Regions from separate parts of the Micromonospora sp. DT31 genome, predicted to be linked through region 2. Evidence: predicted binding sites of a transcription regulator. Region 2 holds the regulator's gene; the other holds the start of a gene.
The links. Region 2 encodes HspR, which represses chaperone genes until heat shock. Its sites were predicted from a motif close to TTGAGTNNNNNNNACTCAA; they were not measured.
Positions count from the first base shown of each region.

Region 1: the regulator HspR is predicted to act here: its motif matches at 10,304-10,322, upstream of lon (endopeptidase La).

Region 1 covers NZ_JBNCKZ010000001.1:475,832-491,316, reverse strand. The annotation lists gene ACLQ2X_RS02080 (family 43 glycosylhydrolase) at 1-1,448, shown strand, start outside; gene ACLQ2X_RS02075 (2'-5' RNA ligase family protein) at 1,973-2,506, opposite strand; gene ACLQ2X_RS02070 (response regulator) at 2,551-3,156, opposite strand; gene ACLQ2X_RS02065 (sensor histidine kinase) at 3,153-4,298, opposite strand; gene ACLQ2X_RS02060 (hypothetical protein) at 4,431-5,258, shown strand; gene ACLQ2X_RS02055 (DEAD/DEAH box helicase) at 5,375-7,126, shown strand; gene ACLQ2X_RS02050 (hypothetical protein) at 7,178-7,708, opposite strand; gene lon (endopeptidase La) at 7,952-10,282, opposite strand; gene ACLQ2X_RS02040 (histone-like nucleoid-structuring protein Lsr2) at 10,516-10,863, shown strand; gene ACLQ2X_RS02035 (hypothetical protein) at 11,092-12,336, opposite strand; gene ACLQ2X_RS02030 (hypothetical protein) at 12,570-13,433, opposite strand; gene ACLQ2X_RS02025 (DICT sensory domain-containing protein) at 13,560-14,648, shown strand; partial or broken gene ACLQ2X_RS02020 (helical backbone metal receptor) at 14,687-15,400, shown strand.
Region 2 covers NZ_JBNCKZ010000005.1:227,439-242,923, forward strand. The annotation lists gene ACLQ2X_RS11395 (alpha-ketoacid dehydrogenase subunit beta) at 1-419, opposite strand, end outside; gene pdhA (pyruvate dehydrogenase (acetyl-transferring) E1 component subunit alpha) at 419-1,594, opposite strand; gene ACLQ2X_RS11405 (hypothetical protein) at 2,370-2,849, opposite strand; gene ACLQ2X_RS11410 (hypothetical protein) at 2,921-4,147, opposite strand; gene ACLQ2X_RS11415 (GTPase) at 4,200-5,870, opposite strand; gene ACLQ2X_RS11420 (ABC transporter) at 5,935-7,773, opposite strand; gene dnaK (molecular chaperone DnaK) at 7,987-9,858, shown strand; gene grpE (nucleotide exchange factor GrpE) at 9,907-10,644, shown strand; gene dnaJ (molecular chaperone DnaJ) at 10,724-11,908, shown strand; gene ACLQ2X_RS11440 (heat shock protein transcriptional repressor HspR) at 11,933-12,373, shown strand; gene ACLQ2X_RS11445 (hypothetical protein) at 12,535-12,741, shown strand; gene ACLQ2X_RS11450 (hypothetical protein) at 12,818-13,246, opposite strand; gene ACLQ2X_RS11455 (cation:proton antiporter) at 13,418-14,635, opposite strand; gene ACLQ2X_RS11460 (cation:proton antiporter regulatory subunit) at 14,641-15,141, opposite strand; gene clpB (ATP-dependent chaperone ClpB) at 15,316-15,485, shown strand, end outside.

The sequences.
Region 1 (15,485 bases), on a different contig from region 2:
CCGGCTACTCGGTGCAGGTCGGCCGGTCCCGTGACCCGCGCGGCCCGTTCGTCGACCGCGACGGCCAGCGCCTCGACGTCTCCCGCGCCGGCGGCACCCCGGTCCTCACCCAGAACGGCAACCGCTGGATCGGCACCGGGCACAACGCCGTCCTCACCGACCTGTCCGGGCAGGACTGGATCGCCTACCACGGCATCGACCGCGCCGACCCGTACCTGGACGAGCCGTTCGGTGTCAACGAGCGGCCGATGCTGCTGGACCGCCTCGACTGGATCGACGGGTGGCCCACCGTCAACGCGGGCGCCGGCCCCTCGGACGCCGACCGGCCCGCGCCGGTGACCACGGGCCGCATCGACGCCCGCTTCGCCACGGCCGACCTGCGCGGCTGGCGGGTCGGGCCGGGCCGGTGGCAGGCCGCCGCCGGGGTGCTGACCGGCAGCGGCACGCTCACCTCACGGGCCCGCCTCGGTGGCGACCTGCGCGCGGAGACCGACCTGCGGCTGACCGGAGCGACCACCGCCGGGCTGCGGCTGCGCGGCGTGGACGTCCGCGTCGGGGGCGGCCGGCTGACCGCCGGCGCCGCCGCCACGTCGCTGCCCGCCGGTCTGGACCTGCGCGACCGGCACAACCTCGCGATCGAGGTACGCGACCGGCGGCTCGTCGCCACGCTCAGCCCGTCCCGCCTCGGCGACCCGGTCGCCCAGGTGTTCCTGTGGCTCCCCCGCCCGACGACCGGTGCGGTGTCCGTGCGCGCCGAGGGCGGCCCGGCCGAGTTCGACAACGTCAGCGCCACCCGGCTTTACCGGCCGGTGCGGCACACCGTCGCCGACCCCCGCGTCGGCCCGGTGCTGCGCGGCTTCTCCGACGAGTTCACCGGCGGGCTCGACCCGGCCTGGCGGTGGGTACGCCAGGACCCGGCCGCCACCGTGGTCGGCGGCGCGCTGCGCTGGCCGGTGCAGAACGCCGACCTGTCCGGCACCGGCAACACCGCCTCGGTGCTGCTGCGCGACGCACCCGCCGGCACCTACGTCGTCGAGACGAAGGTGACGCTGGAGCTGGGCGAGGACAGCGTGCGCAACTACCAGCAGGCGGGGCTGGTCGCGTACGTCGACGACGACAGGTTCGCCCGGCTGACCCAGGTGGCGATCTGGAACACCCGGCAGGTCGAGTACGGCTACGAGCTGCCCTTCGCCGGCCAGCCCGTGTACGGCGGCAGCATCGTCGGCACCCCGGGCACCACCACGTGGCTGCGCCTGGCGCACCGGGTCGACCCGGTGAACGGCGAACACGAGTTCCGGGCCGGGTCCAGCCGGGACGGGAAGCGCTGGACGTGGGGTGCGGTGTGGACGTTCCCCGCGGACACGACACCGCGGATCGGGTTGGTGGCGCACGGCGGGGCGACTCCGGCGGTGCCGGCGGAGTTCGACTACCTGCGCGTCCACCGCTGACGGTCGGGTGCACTCACGGGCATCGGCCCTGTCTCGGTGGAGGCGGGGCCGATGTCACCCGCAGCCCGCCGGGGCGGCGGCACGACGCCTCACCCGACCGGAGTATCAGGTCTGGCCGCCGACGCGGATCCACGGATGCGATGCTGGCACCCGAGATCTGGACCTGCCCGTCCAGCTGGCCCAACGGCTGGCCACCGACCCGAAAGCGAGGTTCGCCGCGCAGTCGCCGGACATCCGAACCTACCGGTCCACGCACGTCGCCCTGCTCGCGGATCCGAACGAGTCGGTAGCGCACCAACCGCTGCGGCACGGGCGCTGCCAGCTACCGCGATGACCACAGCGGGGAAGGCGAGGAACATGCCGACCAGATGGGCGGCCACCGCCCATGGGTCGAGGCTGGTTCCGTCCATCCCCTCGTGGTCGATGACCACACAGCCCGCACGGCGGCAGCATAGTCACCGCATCAATTCGCGGTCGTCGCTATGCCCGGGACCTCACCAGCGGCTGCGCACCGGCACCGCCGCTCAGCCGCCGGAACGCGGGTGGGCGGCGGTCAGCTCGCTGACCGTGCCGGCGTCGCCGTCGTAGCTGCGCGCCGCCACGAACGACCCGGTCGGCCGGCCCGTCCCGGTGACCGCACGGGCGCGGCGCCGGTCCGCGTCGCCGAACCGCAACGCCAGGCTCAGGTGCGGAACCCACCGGCCGGGCAGATGCCACGGGTGCGCGCCGGAGGCCTCGGCGAGCACGTCCCACACCGCGCCGTGCAGCGCGACGAGTTGCGGTGTCGGGTGCACCAGCCAGACCAGCGGGGCGCTGCCGTCGAGCACCGCCACCCGGTCCAGCCGCACCGGCAGCGGCAGCGCGGCGTCGCAGAGGTCGGCCAGGCGCTGCTCGGCCCCGGGCGGGAACCCGTCGACGGAGGCGAGCGTCAGGTGCGGCCGGTTCGTCGGATGCGTGTGACGGGCCAGGCTGGGCAGCCCGGCGGCGGCGAGCCGATCCCAGGCGGCCCGCACCGCCGCGTCCAGCTCCGCTGAGCAGAGCAGTTCGACCGTCCGCACGTGATCAGGCTAGTCGCTGGCGGCGGCCCACGACGCCCGGTACGTCAGAGCCAGCCGGCTTCCCGGGCCCGGCGTACCGCCTCGGCCCGGTCGGCGGCACCGAGCTTCTGCACGCAGGCGCTGAGGTGGTTACGCACGGTTCCGGCGGCCAGGTGGGTCCGGCGGGCGATCACCGCGACGGGGGTGCCGAGTTCGGCCAGCCGCAGCGTCTCCAGCTCGCGCGGCGTCAGCGGGCACTCGGGCAGGGTCAGCGCGTCGGCCGCGAGCGCCGGGTCGACGTAGCGTGCGCCGGAGTGCACCCGGCGGATCACGTCGGCCAGCGCCCCGCCGGGGGCACCCTTGGCGAGGAAGCCGCGCACCCCGGCGGCCAGCGCCGGCCGCAGCTGGGCGGGGCGGCCGTGACCGGTGAGGATCACCGGGGCGCAGCCCGGCAGCGCGCGGGTCAGTTCGGCGGCGAACTCGACCCCGCCGGGTGGCGGCATCTCCAGGTCGAGCACGGTGACGTCCGGGCGGTGCGCCCGCGCCGCGGCCAGGGCGGCACGCCCGTCCGCGGCGTGCGCCACCACCTCGATGTCCGGTTCCAGGTCGAGCAGCGCGGCGAGCGCGAGCCGGATCAGTTCCTCGTCGTCGGCCAGCAGCACCCGGATCACGACGCCACCGGCACGGTCGCCACCAGGCTGAACACGCCGTCGGCGGCGTCCGCCCGGAGCCGGCCACCAGCCGGGGCGAGCCGGTCGGCCAGGCCGCGCAGGCCGCCGCTGAGCCGGTCCGGGCCGTCGTCGTCACGGACACCATCGTTGCGTACGGTAAGCGTCACCGCGCCGTCCTCCCGGGTGATCTCGATCCGGCACCAGCCGGCGCGGCTGTGCCGCAGCACGTTCGTCCCGGCCTCGCGCAGCACGGCAGCCAGGTCGGCGGCGATCGGCTGGGGCACCTCGCCGGCCGGCGGGACCACGGTGGTACGCACGCCGCTGGAGCGCAGCACCTCCCCGACCGCCGCCGCCTGCTCGGCCAGGTCGACGGCACGGTAGCCGTGGACCGCCGCGCGGACCCGGGTCAGCGCCGTACCGGCGAGCCGGCGGGCCTCGGCCGCCTCCCGGGCCGCCCGCGCCGCGTCGACGGGCGCCAGTCGCTCCGCCAGCTCCGCCTTGAGCGCGATCACGGTCAGGTCGTGGCCGAGCAGGTCGTGCACGTCCCGGGCGAAGCGCAGCCGTTCCTCCGCCCCGGCGAGCCGGGTCTGCGCGGCCTGCCCCTGCCGCGCCTCGACCAGCAGGTCCCAGAACCAGACCTGGATCCAGGTGAGCGCGGCGACGCCGGCGCCTACCGCGCCGGTGACCAGCAGCGCGCGGGGCAGCGGCCCACCGGTCAGCGCGGTGACGGTCGCGCACGCCGCCAGCACGCCGGTCACCGCGACCGCCCCTACGGCGGGGCGGAACAGCAGCGGCGTCATGCCGACCAGGGACGCGCCGAGCCAGGCCCAGGTGGGCCAGGAGCCCGCGGCCACCGGGCCGAGCAGGGGCAGGCTGAGCAGCGCGGCCACCGCCAGGGCGACGTGCCGACGACGGCGGGCCGGCGCGGGGAGCCACGGCGTGACCGCCGCGTGCAGCACCCCGAACTGCGCGACCGTGAACAGCAGCAGGCCGATCACGCCGAGCGTCACCCGCACCGGGTCGGGCTCGCGGGCCAGGCCGACGGCCGGCAGCAGCACGGTGGTCCACACGTTCGTGGCCAGCGACAGCAGGGTGACACGCCGGGCGCGGCGCAGCCGGTGGTCCGCCGAGTCGACAGTCATGCCCGCCGATCCTAGGGCGTGCACCGGTCGGCCCACCCCTGCGCGATGTCACGGTCGGACCGTGCGATCCGCACGGTTTCCCGGTGACGGACACACCTGGTCCCGTGCGCGGCGCACGGGCAGGGTCGGGGCATGACGGAGATGACGGTGGGCGTACCCCGGCGGTGGGCCGGGTGGTCGCGGGCCCGGCACCTGGCCGGGATGGTCGTGGCGATGGTGGCCGGCATGGTGCTGCTCGCGCCGCTGTGGCAGGTGGGCGGCGATCTGCTGGGCGGCGCGGTCGTGCTGGCGCGCCCGGACGTGGGCGCGCTGGTGATGGCGACGAACATGGCGCTGGGGATGGCCGGGTGGATGTGGTACCGGGGTGACGGGTGGGCCGCCACCGGTGAAATGTCGGCGGCCATGTACGTGCCGTTCCTGTTGCTCCTCCCGCCCTGGTGGGCGGGGTGGGTCGGGGACGACGCGCTGCTGCTCGGCGGCCACCTGCTGATGGTGCCGGCGATGCTGGTGGTGGCCCTGCGCCACCGGCACACCGCCGCCGCGCCGTCGCGCCGGCACCCGCTGGCCACGGCCGTGGCGCGGGGGTGGCCGGCGGGGCTGGCGCTGCTCATGACGGTGGACATGTTCTTCGCGCCGACCGCGTTCGCCTGGTGGTCGCTGCTGGTCCTGCCGGCCGGCTACCTGTTGATCGGCACCTGGCGGCGGCGGTGGGGCGACCGGCGCGCGCTGGCGACGCAGCTCGCCGGGGCGGCGGTGTGGGGCGGCCTGGCGGTCGTGGCGATGGCGGCGTCCGTCGAGGTCGCCGGCGTGCTGGTCGGCGTGGGTTGGCTCGGGCACGCCGCCTGGGACGCCTGGCACCACCGCACCGGAGCGGTGGTGCCGCGCGGGTACGCGCTGTGGTGCGCGGTGTTCGACATCGGGGTCGGCCTCACCACGTTGCTGGCCGTCCTGTCCCGGTGATCCGGTCGGGACACGGGGCTCGACCGGATCACCCGGACGGGACGGCACGGGTGGCGCGGCGAACGTTTGGGCCGGTCGCCGCGACCACCGTGGGGCGGTGATGAAAAGCTTGTCGCATGAGCGCCGCACCGACCCCGACCGACCCTGCCCTTCCCGCCGACGCCGAGGAGGCCGCCTTCGCGGACCTCGGGTTGCGCGCCGAGTTGCTGGGCGCGCTGGCCGCGCTGGGCTACGAGGAACCGACCCCGATCCAGCGGGAGGCGATTCCGCCGCTGCTGGCCGGCGCGGACCTGCTCGGGCAGGCGGCGACCGGCACCGGGAAGACCGCCGCGTTCGCGCTGCCGCTGTTGCAGCGGATGCCGGTGGGCCGGTCCGACGGCGACCCGGTGTCGCTGGTGCTGGTGCCGACCCGGGAACTGGCGGTGCAGGTCTCCGAGGCGTTCCACCGTTACGGCAAGGACCTGGGCGCCCGGGTGCTGCCGATCTACGGCGGCCAGCCGATCGTGCGTCAGCTGCGCGCGCTCGACCACGGGGTGGACGTGGTGGTGGCGACGCCGGGACGGGCACTGGACCACATCGCCCGGGGCACCCTGCGGCTGGGCTCGCTGACCACGGTGGTGTTGGACGAGGCCGACGAGATGCTCGACATGGGGTTCGCCGAGGACATCGAGGCGATCCTGGAGCACGCCCCCGCCGGCCGGCAGACGGTGCTCTTCTCGGCCACCATGCCGGCCCGCATCGACGGCCTGGCCCGCCAGCACCTCACCGACCCGGTTCGGATCCGGATCGAACGGGAGCGGCAGGTGGCCGGGGCGGCGCCCCGGGTGCGGCAGAGCGCCTACCTGGTGGCGCGGGCACACAAGCCGGCCGCGCTGGGCCGGGTGCTGGACGTGGAGTCGCCCACCGCGGCGATCGTGTTCTGCCGCAGCCGGGAGGAGGTGGACCGGCTCACCGAGACGATGAACGGGCGCGGCTACCGGGCCGAGGCGCTGCACGGCGGGATGAGCCAGGAGCAGCGGGACCGGGTGATGGGCCGGCTGCGCGGCGGCACGGCGGACCTGCTGGTCGCGACCGACGTGGCGGCCCGGGGCCTGGACGTCGAGCAGCTCACCCACGTGGTCAACTACGACGTACCGTCGGCGCCGGAGTCGTACGTGCACCGGATCGGCCGGGTGGGCCGGGCCGGGCGGGAGGGCGTGGCGATCACGCTGGCCGAGCCCCGCGAGCACCGGATGCTCAAGACCATCGAGCGGGTCACCGGTCAGCGGATCTCGGTCGACAAGATCCCCACGGTGGCGGACCTGCGGACCCGCCGGCTGGAGCTGACCCAGGCGGCGTTGCGGGAGTCACTGCTGGAGGACGACCTGGAGCCGTTCCGGGCGATCGTCGAGTCGCTCACCGACGAGTTCGACCTGATGGAGGTCGCGCTCGCCGCGGTGAAGCTGGCGCACGAGGCCACGCTGCCGGGCACCACCGACGAGGACGAGGAGATCCCGCAGGTCGCGGTCCGCGCGGCGCGGGAGACCCGACCCGGGTCCGACAGCCGGGATCGCCGCAGCGGCCCTCGGGCCCGCGGCGGCCACACCACCCAGGTCTTCATCGGGCTGGGCCGGCGAGCCGGGGTGCGACCGCAGGACCTGGTCGGGGCGATCACCGGGGAGACGCGGGTGAACGGGCGGGACATCGGCTCGATCGAGATCGCCGACCGGTTCTCCCTGGTCGAGGTGCCGGTGGCGGTGGCCGAGGAGGTTATCCGGGGACTGCGCGGCAGCACGATCAAGGGCCGCAAGGCGACGGTACGGCGCGACCGTGACGGCGACAGCGACGAGGGACGCCGCCCGGAGGGCCGGGACCGGCACGACCATTGACCGGGCCCGCGACCGGGCCGGGGGTCGCCCCGGCCCGGTGCGGCACGGCGGTTACGTGCAGTTTCGGATGGACCAGACCGGGTCCCAGTTCTGGGTGCCGGTGCCCGTGCCGGTGAAGGAGTTCACGACGCCGCCGCTCTGGTTGTAGAAGGAGACGGTGGGGCCGCCGGTCTGGGCGTTGACGTAGAAGCCGGCGCCCTGCCAGTAGGACAGCGTGTAACGGTTGCACGCGTACAGGTCGAAGATCTTCCAGCTGGACGTGGTCGGGTCCCAGACGAACGTGCACAGGTTCCCGCCGGCGCAGGTGGCCGGCTTTCCGGCGGCGACGTGCCGCACCTGTCGGGCGGCCGGCGAGATCGTCGGCGTCACCGCCTGAAGCCGGGCCGACCGGGCGGCGGCCGCCGGCGCCGCCGGGAGGACGAGGACGTGGCCCCGCCCGGACACGCCGCCCGGTTCGGCGGCCGCTGGCGCGGCCAGGGTCAGGACGCCGACGAGGGCTACGGCCCCGAGCAGCGCCACCCGACGGGCGAGGCGGGTGGCCGCCGAGCGATTCGCCCGGCGGTGGAAGGTCGTGGTGGACACGGGGGACCCCTTTCCTCGAACCGGTCCCGTCGGCGGCCCGCGGCGGGTCGAATTCACAGCGGAACCGATATCCGCAGCGTAAGGCTGCTGAAGCCGAGGGAAGTGGCCCCCTTTTGACAATTTCAGAAAGCGCACGTAACCATTTGTTCGGCGAATTGTCCTCGCCTTTCCCACGACATGGCATCGACCCCGCCCCCTGGTGAGGCGGCGGGGTCGATCCGTGCGGGCAGCGGTGTCGTGCGATCAGGCCGCGGCGAGGGCCGGGCCGTCCAGCGACTCGACCTCGGCCGGGCGCAACGCCAGCGCGAGCACGTCCGCCACGTCGGACAGGGCGTGCACGGTCAGCGCGTCCCGGACCTCCGCCGGCAGGTCGTCCAGGTCCGGCTCGTTGCGCTTCGGGATGATCACCTCGGTGAGCCCGGCCCGGTGGGCGGCGAGCAGCTTCTGCTTCACGCCGCCGATGGGCAGCACCCGGCCCGACAGCGTCACCTCGCCGGTCATCCCGAACTCGGGCCGCACCGGACGGCCGGTCACCAGGGAGGCCAACGCGGTCACCATGGTGATGCCGGCGCTCGGGCCGTCCTTGGGCACCGCGCCCGCGGGGACGTGCAGGTGGATCCGCCGCCCGGCAAGCGCGTTCGGGTCCAGGCCGTACCGCCGGCCGTTGGCCCGCAGGTACGACCAGGCGATGTGCGCGGACTCCTTCATCACGTCGCCGAGCTGGCCGGTGAGGGTCAGCCCCGGCTCGCCGGCCATGCCGGTGGCCTCGATGAAGAGCACGTCGCCGCCGGCGCCGGTGACGGCCAAGCCGGTGGCCACGCCGGGTACGGCGGTGCGTTCGGCCGACTCCGGGGTGAACCTCGGCCGACCCAGGTAGCGGGTCAGCTCGGCGGCGTCGACGTGCACCGGCGCCGGGTCGGACGCCAGCGCGACCGCGACCTTGCGCAGGATCCTGCCCAGGGCCCGTTCCATCTGCCGCACCCCGGCCTCCCGGGTGTGCTCGCCGGCGATGCGCGCCAACGCGTCGTCGGTGACGGTGGCCTCCTCGGCGGTCAGCCCGGCCCGCTGGAGCTGCCGGGGCAGCAGGTGGTCCCGGGCGATGGCCACCTTCTCGTCCTCGGTGTAGCCGTCCAGGGTGACCAGTTCCATCCGGTCCAGCAGCGGACCGGGGATCGACTCCACCACGTTTGCGGTGGCCAGGAACAGCACGTCGGACAGGTCGAGGTCGACCTCCAGGTAGTGGTCGCGGAACGTGTGGTTCTGCGCCGGGTCGAGCACCTCCAGCAGGGCCGCCGCCGGGTCGCCGGCATAACCGACGGCCAGCTTGTCGACCTCGTCGAGGAGCACGACCGGGTTCATCGAGCCGGCCTCGCGCAGCGCCCGCACGATCCGGCCGGGCAGCGCGCCCACGTAGGTGCGGCGGTGGCCCCGGATCTCCGCCTCGTCGCGGATGCCACCGAGGGAGACCCGGACGAAGGTGCGCCCGAGCGCCCGGGCGACCGACTCGCCGAGGCTGGTCTTGCCGACCCCGGGCGGGCCGGCCAGGGCGAGCACCGCGCCGGAGCCGCGACCGCCGACCACGCCGAGGTTGCGTTCCGCCCGCCGGTTGCGCACCGCGAGGTACTCCAAGATGCGGTCCTTCACGTCGGCCAGGCCGGCGTGGTCGGCGTCGAGCACCGCACGCGCCGCGGCCAGGTCCGTGTTGTCCTGGGTACGCGTGTTCCACGGCATCTCCAGGACGGTGTCCAGCCAGGTGCGGATCCAGCCGGCCTCGGGTGAGGCGTCGCTGGCCCGTTCCAGCTTGCCGACCTCGCGCAGGGCGGCCTCGCGGACCTTCTCCGGCAGGTCGGCGGCGTCGACGCGGGAGCGGTAGTCGGCGGAGCCGTCCGGCTCGTCCTCGCCGAGTTCCTTGCGGATGGCGGCGAGTTGCTGGCGGAGCAGGAACTCGCGCTGGGACTTCTCCAGCCCTTCCCGCACGTCGCTGGTGATCCGCTCGGTGACCTCCTGTTCGGCCAGGTGTTCGGTCACCCAGCCGACGAGCAGTTCCAGCCGGGCGGTGACGTCCGGCGCGGTGAGCAGTTCGGTCTTCTGCACCAGGCTGAGCCAGGGCGCGTAGCCGGCGGAGTCCGCCAGTTCGGAGAGATCGGTCATCCGTTCCATCGCGTCGATGACCTGCCAGGCGCCGCGCTGCTGGAGCACCGAGGTCATCAGCGCGCGGTACTCGCGGGCCAGTTCCCGGGCCCGGCCGGCGGGGGCGGGTTCGTCGAGCGGGGTCGCCTCGACCCAGAGGGCGGCGCCGGGGCCGGGCACGCCGGAGCCGATCCGGGCGCGGGTGAGACCGCGGATCACCGCCGCCGGTTCGCCACTGGGCAGCCGGCCCACCTGCTCGATCGTCGCGACGACGCCGACGGGGCCGTACTCGCCGTCGAGGCGGGGCACGGCCAGCAGTTCCTTGTCGCCGGTGGCACGGGCGGCGTCGACTGCGGCCTGGGTGGTCGGGTCGAGGGTCACCGGGATGACCATCCCGGGCAGCAGGACGGCGTCGGTCAGGGGAAGTACCGGGAGAGTAGCCATCGAACACCTACCATCGGTTGCTTGAGCGTGTCTGGCTCAAGTAACAAGCCGTGTCCCTTGTTCCGGCTTGTGACCCACACCACTGTGGACCGGGGTCCGTCACCCCCCGGACGCAATAGGTCGCCGTTTACCGCACGACCCGCCGAATGGAAACGGGGCGGGTATTGTTGCGGAATTACCGCACGGTAGGTCAAACTCTTACCACACCCCGCCCGACACAGGGAGCAATGGCGATGGCAAGGAAAGTAATCACCGTTCTGACCGACGACCTGGACGGCGGAAAGGCCGACCGGACCGTCGAGTTCAGCCTGGACGGCGTGGCGTACACGATCGATGTCTCCGACGAGAACGCCGGCGTCCTGCGCAAGGCCCTCGACCCCTATATCAGCGCTGGCAGGCGGATCGGGCGCGGCGCGATCGACACCGGCCGCGCGGCACGTGGCGCCGCCCGGCCGAGCACCTCCGGAATGGACCGGGAGCAGAACCGCGCCATCCGCGAATGGGCCGCCAAGAACGGCTTCGAGATTTCCGAGCGCGGACGCATCCCGGTCTCGGTCGTCGAGGCGTACAAGAACCGCTGAGCGTCGGCGTCTTCACCGTCGGGCACGCCGGGGTCACGCTGAGAAATCGGCGGGGCCCCGCCAGCTTTTGCCCGGCTGATGTTTTTGCCGGCGGATGAGCCGCGAAACGAGATTTTCTCCGGGAGCGGTCCCACTCCGACGTCGTCACTCCGGCCCGAACGCGTCGCGGGCGCCCCGGGCCACCCCCGCCCCCGGCCCCCCCCCCCCCCCCCCGCGACGCGCACCCGCTCAGTTGACCCGGATGCGCACCACGTCGATGGCCGGCGTCTGATTGGCCCGCTCCATCATCGGGATGCGGTGGGAGCCGTCACCGGCCCACACGGCGCACTGCGCCAGACCCGGTTGGGCCAGACCCGGGATCTGGATCAGCACGTCGTCCGGCTCGGAGCCACCCCGGCCGTCCTCGGTGGCGACGAAGAACGCCGGCACGTCCTGCGGGCTCGGCGGCTGCCGGGTGCTGCCGAGCATCCGGCACGCCGTGTGGAAGTGCCCGCGCACCAGGCCCTCACCGTTGAGCAGCGAGCTCTCCAGGTAGTAGCCGCCCTGGCCGGCGGCCAGGAAACGGTCCCGCACCAGGTTCCTCGTGGTGACCCGCAGCGTGAACGGCTGGTTGCGCCGTACCTGGTTCGGGAACTGGCTGATCAACAACGACGGGTTGTTCGCCGCGGCGCCGACCTCGCCGAACGCGGTGCTCACGCACCGGTTTCCGTTCTGGAACCCGTCGTGCGCCTGCAACCGGCTGTCGGAGCAGTCCTTGGCCAACACGTTCAGGCCGGTGCCGCCACCGGGGCTGCCGCTGCCCGGGTCAGCGCTGGGGCTGCCGCTGCCGGGATTGCCGGGGCTGCCGCTGGCGCCGGGCTGGGGATTGTCGGCGATGGCGCACCGGGCGAGCTGGTCCAGGCCCGGCGGGCGCTGGCCCACCCGCCCGATCGCGGTGGCGATCCGGTTGAGCGTCGCGGTCCGCTTGTCCGCCAACGGCGTGAGGACCGCGTTGTTGACGACGTCACCGCCGCGGCGGCCCTCCGCCGCGAGCCGCCGGTTCGCCTCGGCGATCTGGGTGTCCAGCAGCGCCAGGTTGCGGTCCACCTCGGCACGGGCCCGGTCCGGCACCTGCGGCAGCCGGCCGCGCACGTCTGGGCAGACCACGGCCGGCGCCCCGGCGCCCGCGCCACCGCCGCGGGTCTGCCGGCACTCGGCCACCGACATCTGACCGTCACCCCAGTGGTTGCGCACCCAGCGGCCGTCCTGCCAGGTCCGCGTGGCGCTGCCCGTACCGCCCGGAGCGGTCGCCCCGGAAGCCGGGGCCACACACGACGCCGAGGCGGCGCGGGTGGCCGTCCGGCGGTCCTCGGCGGACGAGATCTGGGTGACGGCCACGACACCGCCGAAAACCGCGAGCGTGCCGACCACGGCCAGCACCCGCTTGCTCCGCGCGTTACCGGATGACCGGCGCGCCCGTGTGGACCTGCGCATCGAATTGCTCTCCTTCTCGATCCGGTAGCTGACTGGTGACCTCGGCCGGACCGACGAGTCTCGGTGGGATCACTGCGACACCCGGTCGCGCGTCAATGGCCGACGGTGCCCTTCCGCACCGTCTCCGCGCCCGCCCGGGCGCGACGGGAAAGATCTGCGTCCGTTCCCGTTGAGGTACGGAGCGCCGACGGCGAAGGTTCAACCGAGGATCGAAAAAGGGCGGCGTGGACGGATCAGTCGACGCAGAGGTGGTCGAAGGCGAAGCCACCGTCGAGCGCGTCCCGACGCGCGGCCAGGCCGCGTACCCGCTCCCGCAACCCGTCGCGGTCCACGAGCGACGACACGGCGGCGTCGAGGTCGCGCAGCCGCTCCCCCAACGCCAGCACGGCCAGGTCCTCGGCGAGCCGGCCCGGTTCCACCCCGCAGGCGAAACCGTGGCACGCCAGACGCACCCGCTCCAGCAGGTGCCGCCCGGGTCGCACCTCGACCCAGGCCCAGCCCTCCGCCGGACCGTCGACCCACCGCACGTGCAGGCCACGCACGATCGGGTCGACCAGCCGCCCCGACACGTACGCCTGCACCGCCTCGGCGCGGGCCAGCGCACCGAGGTCGTTGACCGGGCCGCGCCGCCCGTCCGGCAACCGGCCGACGATGTCCCGGAAGGCGACCGTGTCGCCGCCGTCCGGGCCGGTGCCCGCCGCGTAGGCCCGGGCGTCGACGACGTACGCGACGAACCGGCGGACCTGTTCGACCCCGCCGAGCGTCGGCGACTCGACCCGCAACAGCGGCAGCCCGACCAAGGCGCACACCGCGTCGGTCAGGCGTCGCTCGCGGCGCGCCGGCGAACCGCCGGGGGCGGGCGGGTCGAACCGCACCGCGAAGCGCGGCAGGCCGGTATCGGCGTCGCAGACCACCAGGTCCAGCACGGCGCGGGCGGCCGTTCCCCACTGACTGCCGGTGACCCCCGGCGGACGACCCCGGACCAGCCCACCGAGTCGCCGGGCGGCGTGCCCGACGTGCCCGGCACGGATCAGAAGCGGCGTGCCGGGCGGGATCGGGCGCAGCCAGGTGGCGGTCACGCTGCCGGTGCTCGTCATCTCGCCCTGATCCGTCCCTCTCGGCGTCGACGACCGAGTGTAGGACGTCGATCATGGCCGCCCAGCTGGCGGTACCGGTACGGGTCGGCCGGTGCGCCGCCGGGCCGGCCCCTCTAGGCTCGGCGCGTGCACAGCCCACGGACCCCGCAACGGTTCACCAAACGCAGCCTCGTGGCCGTCTCGCACGCCATCGAACGGGCCGCGCTCGCCGAGGCCGAGGACGGGCCGCTGATCGTGCTCGCCCTGTTCCAACGGCAGCCGTACTTCAGCCGGGAGAGCACCGTGTACCGGCGCATCGCCGCTCGGGCCTCGGCGACGGTGGTCGGCATGGTCGGTGGCCCACCGCCGGACCTGCCCGACCGGGTGCACGGGGTGGCGCTCGACGAGGTGGAGGACCTGGCCCGGGAGTGGACCGTGGTGGTGCTGAGCCCGCGCTTCGGCGCCACCCTGGTGGCCCGGGACCGCCGCGAGGTCACGCCGGCCCCGACGCTGGAGGCCGGCCGGCTGTTCGACGGCCACTGGGGTTTCCGCCGCGACGAGGCGCTGCACGAGGCGATCCGGCTGCGGCGACTGCTCGCCGAACGGCTGCCCGCCCCCGCCCGGCTCGCCCTGGACGAGGCGATCGCCCGGGTGCGGGACATCCCCTCCGGGCCGGGCGAGCCGCGCGTCGAGGCGGCGCTGCGGCTGCTGGCCCGGCGCGGCGACCGGCACACCCGGCCGGCGGAGCCGACCGAGGCGGTGCTGGACGAGACCGGCCTGCGCCGGTGGACCGACACCGACGGGGTGACCGCCTCCGGCGCCCTGCCAGTGGCGCTTGTCGGCCTGCGCGTCGACGAGCCCGCCGGCTCGCCGGAACGGTTCGGCCGGCGCAGCGTCGCCCGGGAGGGGCACGCCGTGCTCGCCACGGTCACCGGCGTGCTGCGCCCGGTCGACCGTGCGCCGCGCGTCGCCGAGAACGAGTTCCAGCTCCTGCTGCCCGGGATGGACGAGCCGGCCGCGTTGGACGTGGTGCGCCGGCTGCACGAGGCGATCGGCGCGCTGACCCAGGCGTACCCGTTCGTCGCGTACACCGTGCACGCGGCGGTGGGGGTGACCACCCGGCGGCCGCTGCCCACGGCGGACCTGCGCGCCGCGGTGGACTGGGCGGTACGGCAGGGACTTCCGGTGGCGGGCCTGCCGCCGGAGTCGGCAGACGCGGTGGCCGGGGTCGGCTGATCCGCGGACACGGTCCCGGTACGAGGGGAGGAACCGCCGTGCGGGTGGTGTCGCTGGTGCCGTCGCTGACCGAGGCGGTCGCGGCCACCCGCCCGGAGGTGCTGGTCGGCGCGACCGACTGGTGCACCCACCCGGCCGGGCTGGACGTCACCCGGGTCGGCGGAACGAAGTACCCGGACCTGGAGCGCGTGTTGTCGCTCCGGCCGGATCTGGTGCTGCTCAACGAGGAGGAGAACCGGCTCTCCGACGCGCAGGCGCTGCGGGCGGCCGGGGTGGCGGTCCGGGTCACCTTCCCGCGTACCGTGTCGCAGGCCCTCGACCAGCTCGGCGAGCTGGCCGCCGCGCTCGGTGCGCCGGCCGAGCCGCCGTGGTTGCGGGCGGCCCGCCGGGCCTGGGCCGACCTGCCCACGCCGGCCCGCGTCCGCACCGCGGTGATCCCGGTGTGGCGGCGCCCGTGGGTGGTGCTGGGCCGGGACACGTTCGCCGGGGACGTGCTGGCCCGGCTGGGAGTGGTCAACTGCTGGGCCGGGGACCGGGAGCGCTACCCCCGGCCGACGCTCGACGAGCTGCGCGCCCGGGCGCCGGATCTGGTGGTGCTGCCGGACGAGCCGTACCGGTTCACCGCCGACGACGGGCCGGAGGCGTTCCCGGGCGTGCCGGCGGCGCTCGTCTGCGGCCGGCACCTCACCTGGTACGGCCCGTCGCTGGCCGAGGCGCCGGCGCTGCTCGCCGCCCAGCTCGCCGATCCGGTCGTGGGGGCCCCCGCGTGTCCGCGGGGCCGCCGCACCGCGCCGGGACGCAGCCCCGGGGGGGGTGGACCGGGGGGCCCTCCCCGCA
Region 2 (15,485 bases):
GCGAAGTACGCCTCCGGGGACTCGGAGTGGTGCTCGACCGCGCCGATGCCGCCGCCGAACGGGATGCGGATGACCATCGGGATGCGTACCTTGCCCTGCGAGCGGTAGTGCATCTTCGCCACCTGCGACACGATCTGGTCGTACGCCGGGTAGACGAAGCCGTCGAACTGGATCTCGCAGACCGGCCGGAAACCACGGATGGCCAGGCCGACCGCGGTGCCGATGATGCCGGACTCGGCAAGCGGGGTGTCGATGACCCGCTGGTCGCCGAAGTCCTTCTGGAGGCCGTCGGTGATCCGGAACACGCCGCCGAGCTTGCCGACGTCCTCGCCCATGATGACGACCTTCGGGTCGTTCTCCAGGGCCCGTCGCAGGCCGGTGTTGAGCGCCTTGCCGAGGGTGAGCGTCTCCGTGGCCATCAGTGCGCGCTCCCCTCGAACGACTCCATGTACTGCGTGAACCGGGCCCGCTGCTCGTCCAACTCGGGCGAGCCGTGCGGGTAGACGTGGTCGAACATGGTCACCGGCTGCGGGTCGGGCATCGAGAGCACCCGTTCGCGCAGGTGCACCGACTCGGTGCGGGCCTGCTCGTCGACCTCGGCGAAGAACGACTCGTCGGCGATCTTCTGCCTGGTCAGGAACGCCTTCATCCGGGCGATCGGGTCCTTGGCCTGCCACGCCTCGACCTCGCTGGCGATCCGGTAACGCGTCGGGTCGTCGGAGGTGGTGTGCGCGCCCATCCGGTAGGTGTAGGCCTCGATCAGGCTGGGGCCCTGGCCGTTGCGCGCGGTGTCCAGCGCGTGCCGCGTCACCGCGTACGAGGCGAGTACGTCGTTGCCGTCCACCCGCACGCCGGGGAAGCCGAAACCGCCGGCCCGCCGGTACAGCGGGACGCGGGTCTGCCGCTCCAGCGGCTCGGAGATGGCGTACTGGTTGTTCTGGCAGAAGAACACCAGCGGGGCGTTGAAGACGCTGGCCCAGACGAACGACTCGTTGACGTCGCCCTGGCTGGTGGCGCCGTCACCGAAGTAGGCGATCACCGCCTCGCCGTCCTCGGCGCCGGTCCGGCCGTCCATGGCGACGCCCATCGCGTAGCCGGTGGCGTGCAGGGTCTGCGCCCCGATCACGATCGTGTACATGTTGAACTTGAACTCGTTCGGGTCCCAACCGCCCTGGTCGACACCACGGAACAGGCCGAGCGGCATGATCGGGTCGATGCCGCGGCAGTAGAGGACGCCGTGCTCCCGGTAGGTCGGGAAGGCCATGTCCTGCGGGCGCAGCGCCCGGCCGGAGCCCACCTGCGCGGCCTCCTGGCCCAGCAGACTGGCCCACAGGCCCAGTTCGCCCTGGCGTTGCAGGGCGGTGGCCTCGGCGTCGAGCTTGCGGACCAGCACGAGGTCGCGGTACAGCCCGCGGTACTCCTCGTCGGTGAAGTCGACGCGGTACTCGGTCCCGTCCGGGCCGAACGCCGTCTCGATCCGCTCTCCCTCGGGGGTGAGCAGTTGTACGAGTTCCGGTTCACCGGCGGCGGCGCGCCTGGTGCGGGGTGCGGCCCGCTTGCTGCGGGTGGCGGCCCCGGGGTCGCCCTTTGCCATCCGTCTCTCCCTGTCTGTCTGCGCGGGCGCCGGGGGTGACCCGAGCCGCGCACGTCGTGCGCCCGCCCGACTGGTGCCGGGTCGGTCCCTGGCGACCGCGCCTGGCCCCGGTGGGGGTTGCCGCGCGGCGTGAGCCGGGTCCGTCTTGGGACCCAGGCCCGGGAGTGCCGGCGCCGTTCCGCACCCGCCGCGGGGTGCGCGGAGGTGACGGTTGCGTTGCCGTCGTGACTGAATGATGGCAGAGGAGGTGAGCGGGCCCACAGTACGGCCTCCTCGGCCGGTGGGATCCCGTCGGATTCATGACCAATAGACCTTTTGTCGCAGGTGGCCTGCGGGCCGGCGGACAAAATGTGTGTCGACACGCGGTTACGGCTGGTGGACTGAGCGCCACTGGACCAAGCTGGCGGTGAGACGCTGCGCGGTATTTGTCCTAATAGCTGCGCATGTGGTTGCCGTCCGTCGACGCTACGAGGAGTGAGCCGGTGTCCGAGCCTGAAGGTCCCCCCGGCACGCCCCTCCTCGGCCGGCACCGGGCGCTCCCCGCCCAGGGCTACCGGCGGGTGGTCGGCACCCATCGCGCCCCCGGCGTCGGCGGCCCCAGCCGCGGCTACCTGCTGACCGTGGCGCTGCTCGCCGGCACCGCGTCCATGCCGATCCTCGCGGCACTCAGCACCGGGTCGGCGACCGTCGGCAACAGCGCCCTCCCCGACGCGGGCATCCCGTTCATCCCGACCCCCTCCGTCGGGCCGGTGGTCATCCCGCTGCCCCAGGCGAGTCAGCCCTCCGCACCACCGCTGCCCACACCCGGGGTCGGTGCCACCACCGTGCCTCCGCACCCGGTGCTGCCAGCCGCCCCGGTCCTGCCCGACGACCGCGACCTTGCCTCCCGGTACCGGTCCCGACCGGTCGTCGCCCCTCGGCCGCCCGCCCTGCCGATGCCGCCCGCCCGGCCGGCGCCGGTCCGGCCACCGAGTCCGTCCCCGGTGCCCTCGCCGTCCCCGGTGCCCTCGCCGTCGCCGGTGCCGACGCCGACGCCGACGACCTCGCCGTCCCCGGAGCCCTCGCCCTCCCGGTCCCCGCCACCGTTACCGGCGCCGTCGTCCCACCCCACCTCGGCGGAGCCGTCCGCCGAGCCGACCCCAGAGCCGTCGCCGAGCGGTCCCCCGCCCACCACCAGGACGCCGGAGCGCACGCCGACCCCGCAGGCCACGCCGACGCCGGCCGGCACCCGGGCACGGCCGTAGGCAGAACGCAACGGTCGTCCGGGCGTGCGCCGCACGGAACGACCGCGCAGGGCCGGGCCGGCGGGAAACGGGAGGCGGGCCGTCAGGCCGGGTCGTCGGTGAGGCGGTGCCGGTTCGCCTCGATCCAGGCGTTCAACGCCTCCGGGTCGTCCGGGTCCACACCGTCGGCCATCAACTGGGCCACCGCCGCGGTGGCCGGGCTGCGCCGCTCGCCGGTGCTGTAGAGCCGGGCGAACTCGGGCACCATCTCGGTGATCGCCTCGTCGGTCCGGTCCGCGGCGGGCTGCGGCAGCCCTCGCTGCCGGGCCGCGTACGCCGACCAGGCGCGCAGCACCCGGGGCAGCATCGCCGCGTCGTCCATGTCCAGCACGGCCCGGCGGTGCACCCAGTCCAGCAGGAACAGCTCCGCGACCATCGGGCTCCACCGCATCGGGTCCGCGTCCGGGAAGCTGGCCGCGTGGTCCAGCAGCAGACCCAGGCAGAAGTGCAGCGAGGCCAACTCGCCGTCGGCCACCTCGGGCAGGCCGAAGCGGGTCGCCTCCGGCGAGTTGAGGAAGGCGCGCACCAGGCGCGTCCGCTCCTCGTCGGTCGGCGGTGCCACGACGGCCGGTCCGGCCGGTGGCGTCGGCCCGGGCAGCGCGGCGAGCCGCGCGCCGACCAGCGCCCGGTCGGTGGCGAGGGAACCCTGCGCGGGCAGCTCCTCCAAGCCGTCGGTGACAGCCAGGTGGCGGCTCACCTCGGCGTGCATCCGGGCCGGGTCCTCGGTGCGGAACCAGGTGAACTCGTCCTCGGTGCAGATCTCCCGGGCCTGCTCGACGATGCGCCCCGCGGGACCGCCGACGAACACGTCCTTGGTGATGCCGATGTTGTGGTCGACGAGGGCCACCAGGGCGTGCTCCGGCCCGCCGGCCTCCTCGTCGTCGTAGGCGAACGTGGCGAGGTACGACGTCTGGTCGCCGTACACGTCGCCGTAGGCCCAGGTGCCGGTGACGCGCACCCGGCCGAGCTGCCCGGCCCAGGACGGGGCGTAGGCGCCCGCGCGGACCCGGGCAGCGCCCTCGGCGTCGGGCACCAGCGCGGCGAAGACCGCGCGGATGGTGGTCGCGGCGGCGCTGCGCCGGCGGGACGTGGCGGTGAGGAAGCCGGCGACGAACTCGCGTACGGCCTGTTCCCGGTCGTGCTCCGCGACGGCGTAGACGCTGCCCAGCAACGCGGCACCGAGCATCTCCGCGTCCAGGGCGGAGTCGAGCCTCGTCACGTCGCGCGCGGCGTGCAGCACCGCGTCGTAGGGGGTCTGTGGCGTGGCCATGCATCGACCCTACGCCGCCCGGGCCGCCCCGACACCGGGCAGCACGCCGGGTTCAGCGTCGACCCGCCTCACGCAGCGCCTCCCGGGCCGTGCCGTAGCGGGCCAGCACCGCCCAGACCGGGTCCAGCACGTACTTCTCGCCGACGCTGCCCACCGAGGTGAGCAGGCGGCGTTCGGCCCGTCGCCGGGCCCGCCGGCCCGCCCAGCCGACGACCGGCCTGGTCATCGCCGCGACCAGCAACCCGGCCACCAGGCCACCGAGCAGCAGGACGGTGGGCCAGGGCACCACGCCGAGCGTCGGGTGTTCCAGCGCCGGCAGGCCGAGCAGGCGCAGCGCGTACCCGAAGGCCAGCCAGAGCAGCCCACCCAGCGCGGCGAGGGTGACCAGCCACTGGACCACGCCCACCACCCGCCACCAGGCCGGCCGCCGATCCATGCCCAGGTCGGTCGCGGCGACCGCGTGGTCCAGCGCGCCGGGCAGGTCGGCCAGCCGGGACCGCGCGGCGGTGGTGAGCGCGGTCGGCCACGGCGCCGGCAGGTCGGCGCCGACGCGGTCGGCCACCGCCCGGATGGCCAGGTTGAGCGCCGACCGCTGCGCGGCCGTCGGATCGGGTACGGAGGTGGCGGCGACCAGGCTCTCCGCGGGCGCGTCCGGGTCCCGCCCGGCCAGGTGCAGCCGGCGCAGCGGATCCGGCCGCAGTTTCCGCCAACCGCGCACCAGCGGCCAGCCGGTGCTGCCGCCGGCCCGATGCCGGTACGCCCCCTCGACCGCCTGCGCCACCGTCGGCACCCCGGCCGCCCCGGCCAACGCACGGGTCAACTCCTGTGCCGACGCGTCACCGGGCCGGGTGCGGGGCGGCTCCGGCCCGACGAGCGGTTCGAGATCGGCCACCACGGCGTCGACGTCGCCGGAGAGGCGGCGCAGGGCAGCCTGCCGCTCGGCGACCGCCCGTTCCAGCTCGGCCCGCAGCCCGTCCAGCCCGGCCGGGTCCACCGCCACGGTGGGCAGCAGCGGGACACCGCCCAGCCCGTCCGCGTCGAGCAGCCGGCGCAGGTCGTCGAGGACCTTCGGCAGCTCCGCCGGGGACAGCCGGTCGGCCTGGTTGAGCACCACGACGGTGACGTCCCGGTGCCTGTGGAACTCGCGCAGGTAGCTGGTGTGGATCACGCGGTCGGCGTACTTCTGCGGGTCCACCACCCAGACCACGAGGTCGACCAGGCCGAGCAGCCGGTCCACCTCCAGCCGGTGGGCCTGCTGCACCGAGTCGAAGTCGGGCAGGTCGAGCAGGACCAGGCCGTGCAGTCTGGACTCGTCGTCGCCGTCGAGCGGGCTCTCCCGCACGAACCGGTGACGGGGCAGCACCCCGATCCAGTCGAGCAGCCGGACCGCGCCGTCCAGCGGCCCCCACACGCAGGCATGCGCCACGCCGGTGGTGGGCCGGCGTACACCGACCGGGGAGAGATCCAACCGGGCCAGCGCGTTGAACAGGCTGGACTTGCCGCTGCCGGTGGCGCCGGCCAACGCGACGACGGTGTGCCGGCCGGAGAGGGCGAGCCGGTCCCCGGCCCGCTCGACCACCGTGTGCGCGGCGACGAGCTGCGCGTCGGGCACCTCGCCGTCCACCGCGTCGAGAAAGCGCTGGACCGCCCGAAGGCGTGCGATCAGCACGTCCGGGTCGATCCGCTGCTCGCCCCGGAACGCCTCACGCATCCGTCCCACCATGTTGCTCACGGTGCAATCCTCGTTCGCGACTGCGGGGCTCGCAGGGTCGGCTCACTCCTCGCGCTCACGGGCGGTCGCCCCGAACCGTGGGGGGCAACGGCACCTCGCCGGTGCCGAACAGGTCGCTGCGGTGCCGCGCCCGCTCGACCTCCGCGGCGGCCCGGCGCAGCGCCGCGCCGGCGTCGCCGGTCGGCCGGGCGGCCTCGGTGCGGGTCAGGAAGCGCGCGGCCTCCTCCGCCAGCAGCGCGCCGACCCGTTCGAGCAGGTCCACCCGCGCCGCGCGGGCCAGGTTCCGCACCGCTTGGTCGCCGAAGATCGCCTGGAGCACGGTCTGCCCGGCGACTGCGGTGCCGGTGCCGGCCGCCACCTCCAGCCCGGTGGGGATGAACGCGGTGGAGGCGAACACGCCGATCATGACGGCGAGCCCGGTGGCGTTGACCGCGTACGCGGCGGTGCGGGCCACGAAGCGCCGGTCGGCGCCCTCGACCCGGACCAGCTCCAACACGGCACGCTGCCAGTCGCGGACCAACTGCTCGGCGCGCGCCGGCAGCTCCGCCGAGGCGTGGGCGAGGTCGGCGGCCAGCAGCGCTGCGCCGGCCGGGTGCGCCTTCCACCCGGTGTACGCGTTCTCCGCCGCCTCGGCGGCCACCCCGCGCAGCAGCGTGACCAGTTGGGACTCGATCGCGGTCCGCAGCTCCGCCGCCGGGGCGGGTCGCCCGGTGACCGTCGCGACGATCCGGTCGCGGAGCCGGCCGATGCGTGCCTCCAGGCCCCGGAAGAACTCGCCGGTGCCGACGAACTCCTGCCACCGGGCCAGCACCTCGCCGCGGAGCAGCCGCCCGTCCTTGAGCCCCTGGTCGACGGTCCGTTCCGCACCCCGGTAGGCGGCCTGCACGCGCTCGTCGAGCGCGTCGGCGGCGGCCAGCTGCTCGTCGGCGGCGTCGGCCATCGCCTCGACCACCGGGTGCAGCGCGGCCAGCGCGCCGTCGAGGGTCTGCCGGACCACCGCCGCGCGGGCCTCGGCATCGGCGGCGAGGCGGGTGAACCAGTCGCTGAGCGGGGCGGTGATCCGGTCCGGCAGCAACCCCTGCCCGTCCACCCAGGTCTCCGGCAGCACGAACAGCGGCGCGGCGCCCAGCTCCTGCGCGGCGAGCATCTCGGACAGGTGGGCGGCGATCTCGTCGGCGGCCTCGGGCGGGACCCGGTCGAGCACCATGGCGACGGCGGTGCCCCGGGCCCGCGCGCTGCGCAGCAGCTCCCAGGGAACGGCGTCGGCGTACCGGGCGGCGGTGGTGACGAACAGCCACAGGTCGGCGGCGGCGAGCAGTTGGCCGGCGAGCGCGCGGTTGGCGTCGACCACCGAGTCGATGTCGGGGGCGTCGAGGAAGGCCAGGCCGGGCGGGAGGGCCGGGGCGGTGACCAGGTGCAGGGTGCCCGGCTGCTCGCTCGGGTCGGTGGTGCGGGTCAGGCCGGGCAGCAGGTCGCCCTGGCGGAACCAGGTCGCGTCGGTGGGGCTGCACACCAGCACCGGGGAGCGGGTGGTCGGGCGGAGCACGCCGGACGCGCTGACCCGCGCCTTGACCAGGCTGTTGACGAGCGTCGACTTTCCGGCGCCGGTGGAGCCGCCGACGACCACCAGCAGTGGGGCGTCCAACCGGGCCAGCCGGGGCAGCAGGTAGTCGTCGAGTTGGTCGATGAGGCTGGTGGCGGCGTGTCGGGCCGGCGCGGCCGAGGGCAGGGCCAGCGGGAAACGGGCGGCGTCGATCGCCGTCCGCAGGCCGGTAAGCGCGGCGGGCAGGCCCTCCGCAGCGTGAACAGGCTGGTCATCGCCGGTGGCGGCCCCGGCGCGGGTTGCGACGGCGGGCGCGCCGGCACGGGTGGCGGGATCGCCATGCGTCGTCACCGCTAAAGCGTGCCCGACCGACGCAAGGTAAGACAACCGGACGCCAGTAACGGTCGGGTTGCGCCGGGTCGGCTCAACCTCGACTTGCGGTTTGGCGATCGCGTGGCACTATTGAGTCAAGTTCACTCAACTTGTGGTGCGGTCGCCTCCGGGCGGCCCCCCCCGGGCAGGCCATCTGACCTGCCCAACCCGTTACGAAGCGAGGAAGCGAACATGGCACGTGCGGTCGGCATCGACCTCGGCACGACGAACTCCTGCGTCAGCGTTCTCGAGGGCGGTGAGCCCACCGTCATCGCCAACGCCGAGGGCTCGCGTACGACTCCCTCGATCGTCGCTTTCGCCCGCAACGGCGAGGTGCTCGTCGGTGAGGTCGCCAAGCGCCAGGCGGTGACCAACCCCGACCGGACCATCCGCTCGGTGAAGCGGGAGGTCGGCACCAACTGGACCGTCGACATCGACGGCAAGAAGTACACCCCGCAGGAGATCTCGGCCCGCACGCTGATGAAGCTCAAGCGGGACGCCGAGGCGTACCTGGGCGAGCAGATCACCGACGCGGTGATCACCGTCCCGGCCTACTTCAACGACGGGCAGCGTCAGGCCACCAAGGAGGCCGGTGAGATCGCCGGCTTCAACGTGCTGCGGATCGTGAACGAGCCGACCGCGGCGGCCCTGGCGTACGGCCTGGACAAGGGCTCCAAGGAGCAGACCGTCCTGGTCTTCGACCTCGGCGGCGGCACCTTCGACGTGTCGCTGCTGGAGCTGGCCGAGGGCGTGGTGGAGGTCAAGTCCACCAGCGGTGACAACCAGCTCGGTGGCGACGACTGGGACCAGCGCATCATCGACCACCTGGTGAAGACGTTCCGCGGCGAGCACGGCATCGACCTGTCCCAGGACAAGATGGCCCTGCAGCGGCTCAAGGAAGCGGCCGAGAAGGCCAAGATCGAGCTGTCCGCCGCCACCACCAGCAACATCAACCTGCCGTACATCACCGCCGGGTCGGCCGGCCCGCTGCACCTCGACGTGACGCTCAGCCGCGCCGAGTTCCAGCGCATGACGCAGGACCTGCTGGACCGCTGCAAGGGTCCGTTCGAGCAGGCGGTCAAGGACGCCGGGATCAAGGTCGCGGACGTCGACCACGTCATCCTGGTCGGCGGCTCGACCCGGATGCCGGCCGTGACCGACCTGGTCAAGCAGCTCACCGGCCGCGACCCGAACAAGGGCGTCAACCCGGACGAGGTCGTGGCGGTCGGTGCCGCCCTCCAGGCCGGCGTGCTCAAGGGCGAGGTCAAGGACGTCCTGCTGCTCGACGTGACCCCGCTGAGCCTGGGCATCGAGACCAAGGGCGGCATCTTCACCAAGCTCATCGAGCGCAACACCACCATCCCGACCAAGCGCTCCGAGGTGTTCACCACGGCCGACGACAACCAGCCGTCGGTGCTGATCCAGGTGTTCCAGGGCGAGCGGGACATCGCGGCCTACAACAAGAAGCTCGGCACCTTCGAGCTGACCGGCCTCCCGCCGGCCCCGCGCGGCGTGCCGCAGATCGAGGTCACGTTCGACATCGACGCCAACGGCATCGTGAACGTGCACGCCAAGGACCTGGGCACCGGCAAGGAGCAGAAGATGACGATCACCGGCGGCTCCTCGCTGCCGAAGGACGACATCGAGCGGATGCGCCGGGACGCCGAGGAGCACGCCGACGAGGACAAGCGCCGCCGTGAGGAGGCCGAGACCCGCAACGTCGCCGAGGCCCTCCAGTGGCAGACCGAGAAGTTCCTCGCCGAGAGCGGTGACAAGCTCCCCGGCGAGAACCGCGACCAGCTCAACGAGGCGCTCGGCGAGCTGCGCAGCGCCCTCGGCGGGCAGGACATCGAAAAGATCAAGACTGCGCACGAGAAGCTGGCGCAGGTCTCCCAGCAGGCCGGCTCGCTGCTCTACGCCCAGCAACAGGAGGGCGAGCAGGGTGCGCCGGGTGCGGCCGGGCCGGGTGCCGGTCCGGCCGGTGGGCCGCAGGCCGGCGGCCCGCAGGCCGGTGGCGCCGACGACGTGGTCGACGCGGAGATCGTGGACGAGGACAAGAAGTGACGTTCGGTCCCGGACGCGATCCGCACGGCAGAGGGATGAGGTAACCGCATGACGGACAAGCCACGAGCGGCCGACCCGGATGCCACCGGGTCGGCCCCGGGCGCCGGCAAGGACGCCGGCGACGAACCCCGCGTCGTCATCCGCGACAAGCGCAAGCTCGGCAAGGTGACCGAGCAGCCGGCGGCCGACGCGGCGGCCGACGCGGCGGCCGACGCGCCCGCCGAAGGGCTGGTCGAGGAGGCCGAGGTCGTGGTCGACGAGATCGACGGCGAGGCCAAGGTCGCCGGACCGCCCGTGGTCGACGCGCCCGCCGAGCCGAAGGGGGCGGCCGACAAGACCGCCGCGCCGCTCGGCGCCGAGTTGGAGTCGCTCCGCACCGACCTGGGGGAGCGCACCCGCGACCTCCAGCGGGTCACGGCTGAGTACGCCAACTACCGCAAGCGGGTCGACCGGGACCGCAACCTGGTCCAGGAGCAGGCGACCGGCACGGTGCTCACCGCGCTGCTGCCGATCCTCGACGACCTGGACCGGGCCCGCGAGCACGGCGACCTGGTGGGGCCGTTCGGCAGTGTGGCCGACCAGCTCACCACCACGCTCGGCAAGTTCGGCCTGACCGCGTTCGGTGAGACCGGCGACCCGTTCGACCCGACCCGCCACGAGGCGGTGGCGCACCAGACCTCCGCCGACGTGACCGAGCCGACCTGTGTGCAGGTCATGCGCCGGGGCTACCAGCTCGGCGAGCGCCTGCTGCGGCCGGCAATGGTCGCGGTCGCGGACCCGGAGTAGTGCCGACCCGTGACGTCCCGCCCGCCCGCACCGGGCGGGCGGGACGACCGGGATTCGACCACCGGAAGGGGGTGGACCGGTGAGTTCCAAGGACTGGATCGAGAAGGACTACTACGCCGCGTTGGGCGTGGACAAGGCCGCCTCGGCGGAGGACATCAAGAAGGCGTACCGCAAGGTGGCCCGGGAGTCGCACCCGGACCACAACCCCGGTGACGCCGGCGCCGAGGAACGGTTCAAGGCCGTCTCCGAGGCGTACGCGGTGCTCGGCGACGACAAGAAGCGCCGCGAGTACGACGAGATGCGGTCGCTGTTCGGCTCGGGTGCCTTCCGGCGCAGCGCCCGTGGCGCGGGCCAGCCCGGCGGGGTGCCGTTCGACGTCTCCGACCTGTTCGGCGGCGGGGCGGGTGGCGGCGACAACCGGTTCAGCGGCGGCGGGTTCACCGACCTGTTCAGCTCGATCTTCTCCGGCGGGGGCGCCGGCGGCCCGGCGCGTCCGCGTGGACCGGCTCGCGGCCGGGACGTCGAGGCCGAGGTGTCGCTCGATTTCGAGGACGCGGTACGCGGTGTCACGCTGCCGCTGACGTTGCGCGCCCCCGGGGTCTGCGACACCTGCCACGGCACCGGCGCGAAGCCGGGCACCACGCCGGTGGCCTGCCCGGTCTGCCACGGCGCCGGGATGACGAACCGTAACCAGGGGTCGTTCAGCTTCTCCGAGCCGTGCCGCAACTGCCAGGGCGTCGGCACGATCGTCGAGGAGAAGTGCCCGGAGTGCCACGGCACCGGCGGGGTGACCAAGACCCGCACCCTGAACGTGCGTTTTCCCGCCGGGGTGGCCGACGGGCAGCGTATCCGGCTGGCCGGCCGGGGTGAGCCCGGCGAGCGGGGCGGTCCGGCGGGTGACCTGTTCGTGCACGTGAAGGTCCGCCCGGATCAGCTGTTCGGGCGCACCGGGGACGATCTGACCCTGACCGTCCCGATCACGTACGCCGAGGCGGTTCTCGGCACGGACCTGCGGGTGCCGACCCTGGACGGCACGGTGACCCTGCGGGTGCCACCGGGTACGCCCGGTGGGCGGGTGCTGCGCGCCCGCGGCAAGGGCGTCGTACGCAAGGACGGCCACGCCGGTGACCTGCTGGTCACGCTGGACGTGGTGGTCCCGGCGAAGGTGTCGGACGAGGCGCGGGCGGCGCTGGAGACCTTCGCGGCGCAGACTCCGCCCGCCGCGCGGGAACATCTCGACGCGCGGGTACGTCGGTTCGGTTGACGACGGCAGCGGAGGTGAGCGGGCATGTCGCAGGAGTACGTCGGCTCAGGTGACCCGGCCTACGAGGCCAAGGTCCTGATGATCTCGGTGGCCGCGCGGATGGCGGGAATGCACCCCCAGACGCTGCGCCAGTACGACCGGTTGGGCCTGGTGCAGGCCGGCCGGGCGTCCGGTGGCGGTCGCCGGTACAGCGTCCGGGACGTGGTGCTGCTCCGCGAGGTGCAGCGGCTCAGTCAGGACGACGGGATAAACCTGGCGGGGGTCAAGCGGATCATCGGGTTGGAACGGCTGCTGGAAGAGGCGCAGGAGCGGGTGGCCCGCCTGGAGGCGGAACTGGACGCCGCGTACCGGCGGGTCGCCGAACTGGAGTCGTTGGGCGGCTTTCCCCGGGGCGATCTCGTGCCCACCAGCCGCACCTCCACCGCGCTCGTCGTCTGGCGTCCCCGCCGCCCTCCCGAGCGCTGAGCACGTGTCCGAAGGACGGTGCCGCCCCGAGGCGGTGTCGGGGCCTGATCGGTCGAGGGCCCCGTGCGGTCGGGGAAAGCCGACCCGGGCCGAGTGGGCTGGACTAGGGTAACCGGTAGGGCGAAAGCCTCAAATCGGACGCCGAGCTGGCAGGGGGAGCCATGGCGGAACCGGCGAAGAGGGTGGCGCAGCGCGCCGAGGAACGGCTGGAGAAGGTGGCCGAGACCGTCCGCGAACGGTTCGACCGGGTCACCGACGGTCGCTTCAGCGACAAGGTCAGGGACGGGCGTTTCGCCGACCAGACGGACCACGGCGTGGACCGGGCCCGGGACGACGAGCGACGCCGGAAGCAGGGCGGGTCGACCTGATCGAGCCGCCCACGAACGGGCCGGGACCCACGGGGGGTCCCGGCCCGTTCGACGTCCGGACCACCCGCCGGGCTGGTCAGAGGCGGCGGTCCTCGCGGACCAGACCGCCCTCGCACCAGTCCCGGTAGACGAAGAGGTCGGGCCGGGCGAGCAGTACGCGGCTGTTGTGCGCCCAGTTGCGCATCAGGTCGTCGCCGGACTTCTCGGCCTGTTCGACCAGTTTGCGGAACCGGCGCTTGGGGTGGGCGCGGAAGCTCGTCCGGATGCCGTCGGCGGCGTAGATGTAGAGGCAGTGCAGCGCGAACCGGCGGGCCGGGCAGCCCTGGTCCATGGCCAGTTCGAACAGCGTCTGGACCAGGCGGTCACCGGCGACCAGCAGGTCCCAGTCGGGCGGCATCGACGACAGCGGCACCGAATCCGGCTGGTAGGCCCAGGCCCGCAGTTCGGCGGGCGAGGGGTCGACCGGGTTGGTGAAGCCGTGAAACGTCTTTTCCCGCACGCTCACCGGCCGACCTTCCGCTTGCGCTGGCGGGGGGCACCGGCCACCCGCGGACCCTGGCTGCTGGGCCGAAACGTTAACGCGCCCGGGCGGCCGGGGGTAGGCCTTCCCGGATTCAATTTGACAACCCTTTGCCGGGCCGGGCCTGCCGTGCGGCAGATCCGGCCCGGCCCGGGCTCAGTCGCCGGCCGTCGCGGTCAGCGGTGCGGCCGGCCTGGCGGCGGCTGCCTGGCGGCGTAGCCACTGCTTGAACCAGCGGGTGTCGGGCAGCCGGGCCAGCAGCGGCCCGCTCACCACCGTGATCAATACGTACGCGGTGGCGAGCGCCGCCAGCTTCGGGTTCACCGGGTACGCGGCCGCGACGGCGAGCCCGGCGATGACGATCGAGAACTCGCCGCGCGGGGTGAGCGCCAGGCCGGCCCGCCAGCGACCGGGTTCGGCGATCCCGGCCCGGCGGGCGGCCAGGTAGCCGGTGGCCACCTTCGTCGCCATGGTGACCACGGCCAGCAGGAACGCGGGCAGCAGCACCGGCGGCATGTCCAGCGGGTTGGTGACCAGCCCGAAGAACACGAAGAAGACCGCGGCGAACAGGTCCCGCAGGGGTGAGAGCAGTTCGGTGGCGTGGTGCGCCACCGGCCCGGACAACGCGATGCCCACGAGGAACGCGCCGACCGCGGCGGACACCTGGAGCTTGGCCGCGATGCCGGCGACCAGCAGGGTCAGGCCGAGCACCCCGAGCAGCAGCGCCTCCGGGTCCTTGGCGGAGAGCGCGGCGGAGATCAGGTGGCCGTACCGGATCGCCACGGCCAGCACGGCGACCACGGTGAGCACCGCGACGGCGAGTGCGATGCCGCCCTTGACCAGACCGACCCCGGCGAGCAGCGCGGTGACCAGCGGTAGGTAGAGGGCCATCGCCAGGTCCTCGATGACCAGGACGGAGAGGATGACCGGGGTCTCCCGGTTACCGACCCGGCCGAGGTCGCCGAGCACCTTGGCGATCACGCCCGAGGACGACACCCAGGTGACGCCGCCGAGCACCACGGCGGCGACCCAGCCCCACCCGAGCAGCAGCGCGAAGGCGAATCCGGGCAGCGCGTTGAACACCGCGTCGATCAGGCCGGCCGGCGCCGCCGAGCGGAGGTTGCCCACCAGTTCGTTGGCGCTGTATTCCAGGCCGAGCATGACCAGCAGGAGGATCACGCCGATCTCGGCGCCGACGGCGAAGAACTCCTCGCTGGCGTTGAGCGGCAGCAGGCCACCGTGCCCGAAGGCGAGGCCGGCCAACAGGTAGAGAGGGATGGGCGAGACCCCGACGCGACGGCTGAGCCGGCCGAGCAGGCCGAGCAGGAGCAGCAGCGCACCGACCTCGATGAGCAGGATTGTGGTTTCGTGCATACGCGTCAGCGGTCCGAGTCGGTCTCGGCGAGGATCGCGGTCACACCGTCGAGCCCCTGCCGGGTGCCGACCACGACGACCACGTCACCGGCCTGGAACCGGAAGGTGGGGTCGGGCGAGACGTTCACCTCGCCCTGACGCAGCACGGCCACAATGGACGCGCTGGTTCGGGTGCGTGCCTTGGTGTCACCCAGCCGCTTGTTGACGTAGCGGGAGCCGGCCGGGATCGCGACCTGCTCGGTGAGCAGGCCGGCGGCCTGTTCCCGCAGCCCGGAGAGCTGACCCAGCATCAGCGACGCGCCGAGGATGTCGGCCAGCGCCTCCGCCTCGTCGTCGGTGAGCGGTATGTCGTGTTGGCACGAATCGGGATCATCCGGGTCGTAGAGGACCAGGTCGCGGCGGCCATTGCGGTGGGAAACCACACCGAGTCGGCGGCCGGACTCCGTCATCAGGTCATGACGTACGCCGATTCCCGGCAGGGCGGTTTGCTCGACACGTACTCGCACGTCGGTGAGGCTACCGCTGCCGCGCACGCGCTGTGTCCGGGGTCGAGCGGGAGTGACCGCGACCAGCAGCCGGGGGGGCGTATTGGTGACTCAGGTCACACAGAGGGAGTTGAGCGGAATAGGCTCAACTCTGGTTGTGTCATGTCCAGTGGACACGCCGATCCGGGGGAGCCCATGAACACGGAACGTCTCACCACCAAGAGTCGCGAGAGCATCACCGGTGCCGTCGCGCTGGCGAACCAGCGTGGCCACGCCACCGTGGAGCCCTGGCACCTGCTGCTGTCGCTGCTGGACACCGACGGTTCGACCGCCGCGGGCCTGCTGCGCGCCGTCGGGGCCGACCC